DNA from 3 places in the Marinobacterium sp. xm-a-127 genome. Region 1 is predicted to be linked to each of the others. Evidence: predicted binding sites of a transcription regulator. Region 1 holds the regulator's gene; each other region holds the start of a gene.
What was found. Region 1 encodes sigma-54, which starts transcription at its own class of promoters, with help from an activator protein. Its sites were predicted from a motif close to TGGCACNNNNNTTGCTNT; they were not measured.

Region 2: glnA (glutamate--ammonia ligase) is a predicted target of sigma-54. The motif match lies at 1,332-1,349, and genes of this name have one in related genera.
Region 3: urtA (urea ABC transporter substrate-binding protein) is a predicted target of sigma-54. The motif match lies at 1,678-1,695, and genes of this name have one in related genera.

What each region holds. Positions count from the first base shown of each region.
Region 1 is NZ_WBYH01000001.1:600,534-603,817, reverse strand. Features, by position in the region: gene lptA (lipopolysaccharide transport periplasmic protein LptA) at 1-63, shown strand, start outside; gene lptB (LPS export ABC transporter ATP-binding protein) at 66-791, shown strand; gene XMA127_RS02885 (RNA polymerase factor sigma-54) at 822-2,321, shown strand; gene hpf (ribosome hibernation-promoting factor, HPF/YfiA family) at 2,374-2,664, shown strand; gene XMA127_RS02875 (PTS sugar transporter subunit IIA) at 2,677-3,135, shown strand; gene rapZ (RNase adapter RapZ) at 3,138-3,284, shown strand, end outside.
Region 2 is NZ_WBYH01000008.1:29,699-32,982, reverse strand. Features, by position in the region: gene typA (translational GTPase TypA) at 1-1,045, opposite strand, end outside; gene glnA (glutamate--ammonia ligase) at 1,435-2,841, shown strand; gene glnL (nitrogen regulation protein NR(II)) at 3,166-3,284, shown strand, end outside.
Region 3 is NZ_WBYH01000003.1:127,824-131,107, forward strand. Features, by position in the region: gene XMA127_RS06585 (uracil-xanthine permease family protein) at 1-1,045, shown strand, start outside; gene XMA127_RS06590 (hypothetical protein) at 1,082-1,432, opposite strand; gene urtA (urea ABC transporter substrate-binding protein) at 1,737-3,020, shown strand; gene urtB (urea ABC transporter permease subunit UrtB) at 3,090-3,284, shown strand, end outside.

The DNA of each region.
Region 1 (3,284 bases):
TTTAGCAGTGAGAGCGGAAGCCAGCGTGTCAAAATGGTTCTTCAGCCTAAAAAAGATAATTAACCATGAGTTCACTCGAAGCCCTCCACCTAGCCAAAAGCTACAAAGGACGCTCTGTTATTGAAGATGTGTCCGTCACTGTTGAGCCCGGTGAGATTATAGGATTGCTTGGGCCCAACGGAGCGGGTAAGACAACCTGCTTCTATATGATTGTAGGTCTGGTCAGAGCGGATCGAGGCAACATTCGTCTCAATGGCGACGACGTCACTAGAATGCCTATTCATGAGCGCGCAAAACGCGGCTTAGGCTATCTTCCGCAAGAGGCCTCTGTATTCAGAAAGCTGAGTGTCTACGACAATCTAATGGCCATACTGGAGCAGAGAAAAGACCTGACCAAAGATCAACAACACGAGAAAGCTCAGTCACTGCTTGAAGAGTTTCATATCACTCACATCAAAGAGTCCAAAGGGATGGTCCTATCCGGAGGTGAAAGACGCCGAGTTGAGATTGCAAGAGCCCTAGCAAACGATCCTGACTTCATCCTACTGGACGAGCCTTTTGCTGGTGTAGACCCCATCTCTGTCAGCGACATCAAACAGACCATCAGACACCTTAAAGATCGAGGTATTGGCGTCCTGATAACAGATCACAATGTCAGAGAGACTCTCGACATTTGCGAACGGGCTTACATCGTTAGTGAGGGTAACATTCTTGCAGAGGGTGAGCCTGAGCAGATCATGATGAATCAAGCCGTTAAAGAGGCTTATCTGGGCAATGATTTTCGCTTGTAACTCTCACACTTTTAAGTAATTATCATTTTAATGAAGCACTCTTTACAGCTCAAAGTCGGACAGAACCTGTCCATGACCCCACAATTGCAGCAAGCGATCAAATTGCTGCAACTCTCCTCCTTAGAGCTACAGACAGAGATTCAAGAGGCACTCGATAGTAACCCACTACTGGAGGTAGCCGATGAAGAAGATCAGAGTGAAGAGAACTCTCAGAGCATTGAGCAAAAAGAGTCATCAACCTTAGATGAGACCCAATCTAATTCAGAGATCGAAGAGACGCTCGAATCGTCTCAGCCGGAAGATAGCTGGTCTACTGATGACATCCCTGAACAGCTTTCAACCGACAGTCAATGGGACGATACTTACCAAAGCTCTTCAAATTCCAATCGTGATGATGATTGGATGCCAGGTGATAATGACGCTGCGGTTGAAACCATCCAAGACCACCTTAACTGGCAACTGAATCTGGTTAATTTCAGCGATGTTGATCGATACATTGCTGAGATGATTATTGACTCTATCGATGATCGTGGCTATCTGATCACCGATCTGCAGGACATTCTTCTCAGCTGCCAAGAGGAGCTACCTGAACTCTTTTTTGAAGTGGAAATGGATGAGGTAGAGACAGTACTTCACCGTATTCAACAGTTTGACCCACCCGGTGTCGGTGCCCGTGATCTTGCAGAGTGTTTGAAAATCCAGTTAAGACAGCTACCCATAGAGACCCCTTGGCGAGCCGAATCTCTGCGCCTAGCGACCGACTATTTAAATCTGTTGGGCAGTCGAGACTTTAAATCTTTGATGCGCCGTATGAGGCTCAAAGAGGAGCAACTGTCAGAGGTGGTTAGGTTAATTCAATCACTTAACCCAACACCAGGAGACTCGTTAGATCTGGGTGATACTGATTACATCGTACCGGACGTGATCGTGCGTAAACGCGCTGGGGAGTGGACACTCACTCTCAATAACGACGTAGTCCCTGAACTACGTATCAATGATGTCTACTCAGGCATGATTAAACGTGCAGACAACTCCGCGGAGAACCAATTTTTAAAAGACCATCTACAAGATGCACGCTGGTTCATAAAGAGCTTACAAAGCCGCAATGAGACCCTCTTAAAGGTCTCAACGGAGATCGTTACTAGACAGATCGGTTTTCTCGAGCAGGGTGAACAGGCGATGAAGCCTCTTATTCTTCACGATATTGCTGAAGCCGTTGATCTACATGAATCCACCATCTCCCGTGTTACAACTCGAAAATACATGCACACCCCGCGCGGTGTCTTTGAATTGAAGTATTTCTTTTCGAGTCAGGTGGCTACCAGTGACGGCAGTGGTGCATCGTCAACTGCGATCCGAGCAATCATTAAAAAATTAATTTCAGAAGAAGACCCTCGCAAGCCACTAAGTGACAGTAAGCTTGCTACACTACTAGATGAAGAGGGGGTGAATGTTGCAAGACGAACCATTGCTAAATATCGCGAAGTTCTCAACATTCCACCTTCAAATGAGAGAAAGCGTTTGGTTTAATTGAGGTAGGCGGCCTCATTTTTTCACTCCGCCTAAGACGAGGAGAAGTCATATGCAGATAAATATTACTGGTCATCACGTAGACCTGACTGAAGCTCTAAGTGAATACGTACGTAACAAGTTCGATAAGCTAGAACGTCACTTCGACAACATTCAGAATGTACAAGTTACTCTCAGTGTCGAAAAGCAGGGTAAAAAAGCCGAGGCTGATATTCACTTAGCCGGTGGCCAAGTGGTCGCTTCTGATGAGCATGATGACATGTATGCAGCGATTGATGGCTTAGTGGATAAGCTTGATCGCCAAATCATCAAGCATAAAGAAAAAATGAAATCTCACAAATAAACGAACGACAACATGCAACTAGGTGACCTACTGACGACTGAAACAACCGCCTGCCGGGAGTCAGTCGCCAGTAAAAAACGCCTTCTTCAAGTGGCCAGCGAAAAGCTGGCCTCTTCAGTTGATGGCGTAACAGAAGATGAAATTTTTACAGGCCTTCTTAATCGTGAACGATTAGGCAGTACAGGAATTGGCTCTGGCGTGGGTATACCCCACTGTCGAATTCCGGGCTGTTCAACAGCATCCGCCTGCTTAATCACACTCGATGGCGGTGTCGATTTTGATTCAATCGATTCAGCGCCGGTCGATCTTGTCTGCGCACTGATCGTGCCCGATGATGGAAATGATGAGCACCTTAAGACACTGGCTGGTCTAGCAGAGCTGTTCAGTAAGCCCGAAGCCCTCAATTCTCTCAGAGACTGCACGAACTCTGAAGCCCTACTCAATAAAGCAACTGAGCTATCAAAGGTCTGATCATGAGAGTCGTTGTCATCTCAGGTCGCAGTGGTTCAGGGAAGAGTACCGCCTTGCAAGCACTTGAAGATGTTGGGTTCTACTGCATAGACAACCTACCGGCGACGCTATTGCCAGCGTTGGTCGAGCAGATGCTTAACGACCAGAAT
Region 2 (3,284 bases), on a different contig from region 1:
GCTCTACACGCAGTGCTACGTTGTGAATCAATTCGCGCTCTAGACGCTCTTTGATGTTACGGCTGGTAACGAATTTGCCCTCTTTACCGGCAAACGGAGAGTCGTTGACCTGGAATGTCATAGAGACGGTTGGCTCATCGACAGAGAGTGCTGGTAGTGCTTCAACAACATCTGGGTGACACAGCGTATCTGAGATGTTGAGTTCGTCTAGACCGGTAATACAGACAATGTCACCTGCTTGTGCACTGTCGACATCGACACGATCAAGACCGTGGTAGCCCATGATCTTAAGGATACGACCTGAACGCATTTTTGCGTGTGAATCGATGACTTTAACAGGCGTGTTGGTAGAGATCTTACCGCGTGAGATACGACCCACACCGATAACACCGACAAAGCTGTTGTAGTCCAACGCAGAGACCTGCATCTGGAATGGACCTTCTGTATCGACGTGAGGCGCATCAACGTGCTTGATGATCGCTTCAAATAGAGGCGTCATATCGTCAGCCATAGCTTCGTGATCATCACCCGCAATACCGTTGATCGCTGAGGCGTAGACAATCGGGAAGTCCAACTGCTCATCGGTAGCGCCTAGGTTGTCGAACAGTTCGAAAACCTGATCCATAACCCAATCTGGACGTGCACCAGGACGGTCGATTTTGTTGATAACAACGATTGGCTTAAGGCCGCGTGCAAAGGCTTTCTGAGTAACGAAGCGTGTTTGTGGCATTGGACCATCAACTGCATCAACAAGCAGAAGGACCGAGTCAACCATCGACATAACACGCTCTACCTCACCACCGAAATCGGCGTGCCCAGGAGTATCGACGATGTTGATGCGGTAGTCGTTCCAAGTGATGGCGGTGTTTTTGGCAAGGATGGTGATGCCACGCTCTTTCTCTTGGTCGTTTGAGTCCATGACGCGCTCAGCGCCTTCATCACGACGGCCAAGGGTACCTGACTGCTCTAGAAGTTTATCAACTAGGGTGGTTTTGCCATGGTCGACGTGTGCGATGATGGCGATATTGCGAAGATTTTCGATCACGAGGTGAGTCTCATTAATTAAAGATGCGCGGATTATACGCGTCGAGCGTGATCAAGGCGAATTAATAGCCAATAAATTTGGACCATATGAACAATTGTTAGAAGCGAATCTAGTGCAAAATTTTTTGGCTGGAGTATCATATTGGCACACATCGACAGACTAGTAATAGTTTAAAGCACCATTGTGGTGCGTATGTTTTAGGTGTGCATCAAATTGGTGCGTTTATTGTCATTGGTGATTCGTTGCTGATGCGGTAAATCACCGTAAATAAAGACTTTTTTCGAGTTGGCATACTGTTTGCTAGCTCGTTAGGAAGACTGAGCTTGCATGGTGCAGGCTTAAACCCAAGGCTACTAGTCTGGCAATATCTGATAATGGAGAGAGCCATAATGTCTGAACAGACACTAAATCTGATCAAAGAAACTGACGCGAAGTGGATCGACCTTCGCTTTACAGACTCTAAAGGTAAAGAGCAGCACGTAACTATCCCAGTTCACGAAATGGGTGACGACTTCTTCGAAGACGGCAAAATGTTTGATGGCTCATCTATCCAAGGTTGGAAGGGTATTAACGACTCTGACATGATCCTTCGTCCAGATGACTCTTCATCTATCGTTGATCCATTCTCTGAAGATGCAACAGTCATCATCCGTTGTGACATCGTTGAGCCTGCTACAGGTCTTGGTTACGAGCGTGATCCACGTTCTGTTGCTAAGCGTGCAGAAGAGTACCTGAAATCAACAGGTATCGCTGACAGCGCTATGTTCGGTCCAGAGCCAGAGTTCTTCGTATTTGACGAAGTTCACTTCCACTCTGACATGTCTGGTTGTGGCTACACTGTATCTTCTGAAGAAGCTGCATGGTCTTCTAACAGCAAATTCGAAGGCGGTAACACAGGTCACCGTCCACGCGTTAAAGGCGGTTACTTCCCAGTACCACCAGTAGACTCTCTACACGATCTTCGTGCTGCAATGTGTGACGCGATGACAGCGATGGGTCTGCACGTAGAAGTACACCACCACGAAGTAGCAACTGCTGGTCAGTGTGAAATCGGTGTGGCAGGTAACACCCTTGTTAAGAAAGCTGACGAAGTTCAGATTCTTAAGTACGCAGTTCACAACGTTGCTCACGCTTACGGTAAAACAGCTACGTTCATGCCTAAGCCAATCGTTGGTGACAACGGCTCTGGTATGCACGTTCACCAGTCTCTATCTAAAGGCGGTGTTAACATCTTCGCTGGCGACGCATACGCGGGCCTATCTGAAGAAGCTCTTTACTACATCGGCGGTATCATCAAGCACGCTAAAGCGCTTAACGCTCTATGTAACCCAGGTACTAACTCGTACAAGCGTCTTGTTCCAGGCTTCGAAGCACCAGTTATGCTAGCTTACTCAGCTCGTAACCGTTCAGCTTCTATCCGTATCCCATACGTAACTAGCCCTAAAGGCCGTCGTATCGAGACACGCTTCCCTGATCCAATCGCTAACCCATACCTAGCGTTCTCTGCGCTAATGATGGCGGGTCTTGACGGTATCCAGAACAAGATCCACCCTGGCGATGCAGCAGACAAAGACCTTTACGATCTACCAGCTGAAGAAGCTGCTCAGATCCCACAGGTTTGTTCTTCACTAGAAGAAGCTCTGGACGCTCTAGAAGCTGATCACGAGTTCCTAACTCGCGGCGGCGTATTCACTGAAGACATGCTAAACGCTTACATCGAACTTAAGCGTGAAGAGTGTGCTCAAGTGAGCCAGACAACTCACCCAATCGAATACGATCTTTACTACTCAGTTTAAGATCTTATCGATTCAAAAAACCCGGCACCTGCCGGGTTTTTTATGTTCAGGACGAACGGTATCCTGCGAGCAAAAGGATGTGCAGGAGCAGGGCATGCCAGGACGAACGGTATCCTGCAGGCGCATGGATGCGCACAAAACACCTCGCACCAAAATGGTGCATAATATCTTCATATATGCCATTCTATTGTGCATGCTAAAACTCAAAAGCCCGTGGTTACTGGGTTTCGCTGAGTTGGCAACCTTTTTGCTTATTAAGTAGAGCTATTAAGGCTTAACGCTAGAGTAGAGCTGTTAAGTCATCAAAACCCTTGGGAATACCTAATGTTCGGATCGCAACAGTACAAATTGATTCTTGAAAACCTCAATACGGCTGTATTGGTACTGGGGCAGAAGTTCGAGTTGAAGTATATGAATCCGGCCGCTGAGGTTCTGTTAGAGGG
Region 3 (3,284 bases), on a different contig from region 1:
TATTCTTATCCCATTGGTAGCGGGTAAGGGTGTAGAAGCGATGGCTATGGTGACCGGTGGTGTCCTAGTCGGTGGTCTATTCCAAGCAGCGCTAGCGCCATTTATTGGTCGCCTTCGTTTTGCTTTGCCTCCATTGGTAACTGGTCTGATCGTGCTGATGATCGGTTTGTCACTTCTTAAAGTGGGTATTCAGTACGCGGCAGGTGGCGTTCCGGCGATTGGTAAGCCTGAGTTTGGTTCGTTAGAGAACTGGACTGTTGCTGGTACCGTTATTGTGGTGACCCTAGGTCTGAAATTCTACGGTAAAGGCATGATCAGCTCAGCGGCTATATTGATCGGTCTGATTGCAGGTTACGTTCTGGCCTACTTTATGGGTATGGTTAACTTCGGTAACGTCGGCCGTGCTGCAAGCTTTGCGCTGCCACAGCTCTTCCCATTCGGAATCGAGTTCGGCGCAGGTGCCATCATAGGTATTGCACTTATGTCATTCATCTCTGCGATTGAGACAGTGGGTGACGTATCGGGTATCACCAAAGGTGGTGCGGATCGTGAAGCAACTGATACTGAGATCAAAGGCGCAACTTATGCAGACGGTCTAGGTACAGCGCTATCTGCTCTAGCTGGTGCACTGCCAAATACATCGTTCTCGCAAAACGTTGGTCTGATCGCAATGACGCGTATGATGAGTCGTCACGTGGCAACCATTGGTGCGATCTTCCTGATCGTTTGTGGTCTGATCCCTAAAGTGGGTGCTCTCATCTCTACTGTGCCAATCGAAGTATTGGGTGGTGGTGTTATCGTGATGTTCGGCATGGTTGCCTCTTCAGGTATGAAGATGCTGGCTGATGTGGATTGGAACAGCCGTAACATGGTGATCTTTGCAGTATCACTATCACTTGGCCTGGGTCTAATGCAGGTTCCAGAAGCGCTTCAGCACCTAGACGGTACAGTTAAGGCGCTTTTAACAACAGGTCTACTACCAGCAGCAGTCTGCGCCATCGTACTCAACCTGTTTATGCCTCATCCTAAGAAGGAAGAGGAGTAAGTTTTTAACTTACCTTTCTAATCGATCAAAGGCCCCTTATGGGGCCTTTTCAGTTGGAGCCTTATCACAGATGAGGCGATTTTTATCAGCACGCATCGCGGCCTTTTCAAGACCGCTCCAACGGTTCGCACGCTGAATTGATGTTGGAGCCTTATCACAGATGAGGCGATTTATATCGGTAAAAATCGCGGCCTTTTTAAGACCGCTCCAACGGTTCGCACGCTGAATTGATGTTGGAGCCTCATCGAAGATGAGGCGATTTATATCGGTAAAAATCGCGGCCTTTTCAAGACCGCTCCAACGGTTCGCACGCTGAATTGATGTTGGAGCCTTATCGAAGATGAGGCGATCGTTTCTGACTGCGGATGACAGGCTGAAGCCAGTCACGGCAGCTCCGTAGTTGAGTTCTCGCCTGTCAGCCGCTATATGGCTAATCCCACAACCCCAAACAAGTGCACCAAAATACCCTTAAAAATTTACTTTTGCGATCTTTTGGTGCGCATTCCTGTCGCAAATGTCACTTAATGGTGCACTGCAAAATCTCTTCATATGCGTCAAATAGAATAATATTAATTGTTTATCTTATTGTTTTTAAACATAAATAAAATTAATTTACGGACTATTTCAAAAACTGGCACGCACTCTGCAATAAGAAAAACATCTAGGTTACTAATCAAAGGAGAAGACCCTGATGTCTAAATCAACTATGTTTAAATCTGCTGCGCTAGCCTTAGCTGTTTCTGCAACGAATCTTGCAATGGCGGCTGATACGATCAAAGTGGGCGTGCTTCACTCACTGTCGGGCACAATGGCGATCAGTGAGACAACACTGAAAGACACCATGCTGATGCTGATCGAAGAGCAGAACAAGAAGGGCGGTTTGCTAGGTAAACAACTTGAGCCTGTGGTTGTCGACCCAGCGTCTAACTGGCCACTGTTTGCTGAGAAAGCACGTGAGCTAGTTGAGAAAGAGAAGGTGGACGCGATCTTCGGTTGTTGGACATCGGTGTCACGTAAATCGGTTCTTCCGGTTATTGAAGAGCTAGACAGCCTCATGTTCTACCCAGTTCAGTACGAAGGTGAAGAGTCGTCTAAAAACGTCTTCTACACAGGTGCTGCGCCAAACCAGCAGGCGATTCCAGCGGTTGATTACCTAATGAACGAGTTGGGTGTTGAGCGTTGGGTGCTAGCCGGTACTGACTATGTCTACCCACGTACAACTAACAAAATCTTGGATGCTTACCTAAAAGCGGCGGGTGTTGCTGAAGAGGACATCATGGTGAACTACACGCCATTCGGTCACTCTGATTGGCAGTCGATTGTATCGGACATTAAAAAGTTCGGTTCAGCGGGTAAGAAGACTGCGGTTGTCTCTACCATTAACGGCGATGCCAACGTACCTTTCTACAAAGAGCTAGGTTCACAGGGCATCAGCTCTGAAGATATTCCAGTGGTTGCTTTCTCTGTCGGTGAAGAGGAGCTATCTGGTATGGATACTGGACCGCTTGTAGGTCACCTAGCTGCTTGGAACTACTTCATGAGCGTTGATAGTGAAGTGAACGATGAGTTTATCGAGAACTGGCACTCATTCATTGGTAACGAAGATCGTGTAACCAATGACCCAATGGAAGCGCACTACATCGGCTTCAACATGTGGGCTAAAGCGGTTGAAAAAGCTGGTACAACGGATCCATCGGCTGTCCAAGATGCTCTCATCGGTGTCTCTGTACCAAACCTTACAGGTGGCCTATCCACTATGATGCCAAACCACCACATCTCTAAACCGGTTCTGATCGGTGAGATCCAAGATGATGGTCAATTTGAAGTGGTCTCTTCAACTTCAGGTTTGGTGGTTGGTGATGCATGGTCTGATTTCCTAGAGGGTTCTAAAGACCTTATCTCAGACTGGCGCCAGCCACTCTCTTGCGGGAACTACAACGTGAAAACCGCAACCTGTTCTGGTCAGAACTTCTAATCTTTCTTAACAAGAAAAGACCAGGCGGCAGATACTGCCGCCTTTTTTCCACCTGTAAGGAATCTCATTATGATGCGATCTGTTAGAAAATCGCTTCTAAGCTCTCTGATGCTGATCATCTCGCTGCTTGCTCTGCCAGTTCTAGCAGGCGAGGCTGAGTTTAATCAGTACGAAGAGAAGCTGACAAAAGCAAAGTTTACTGAAAAATCACGCATTATTAGCGACTGGATGGCTACCGATTCAGGCGAGGCCCTATCCTTAGTT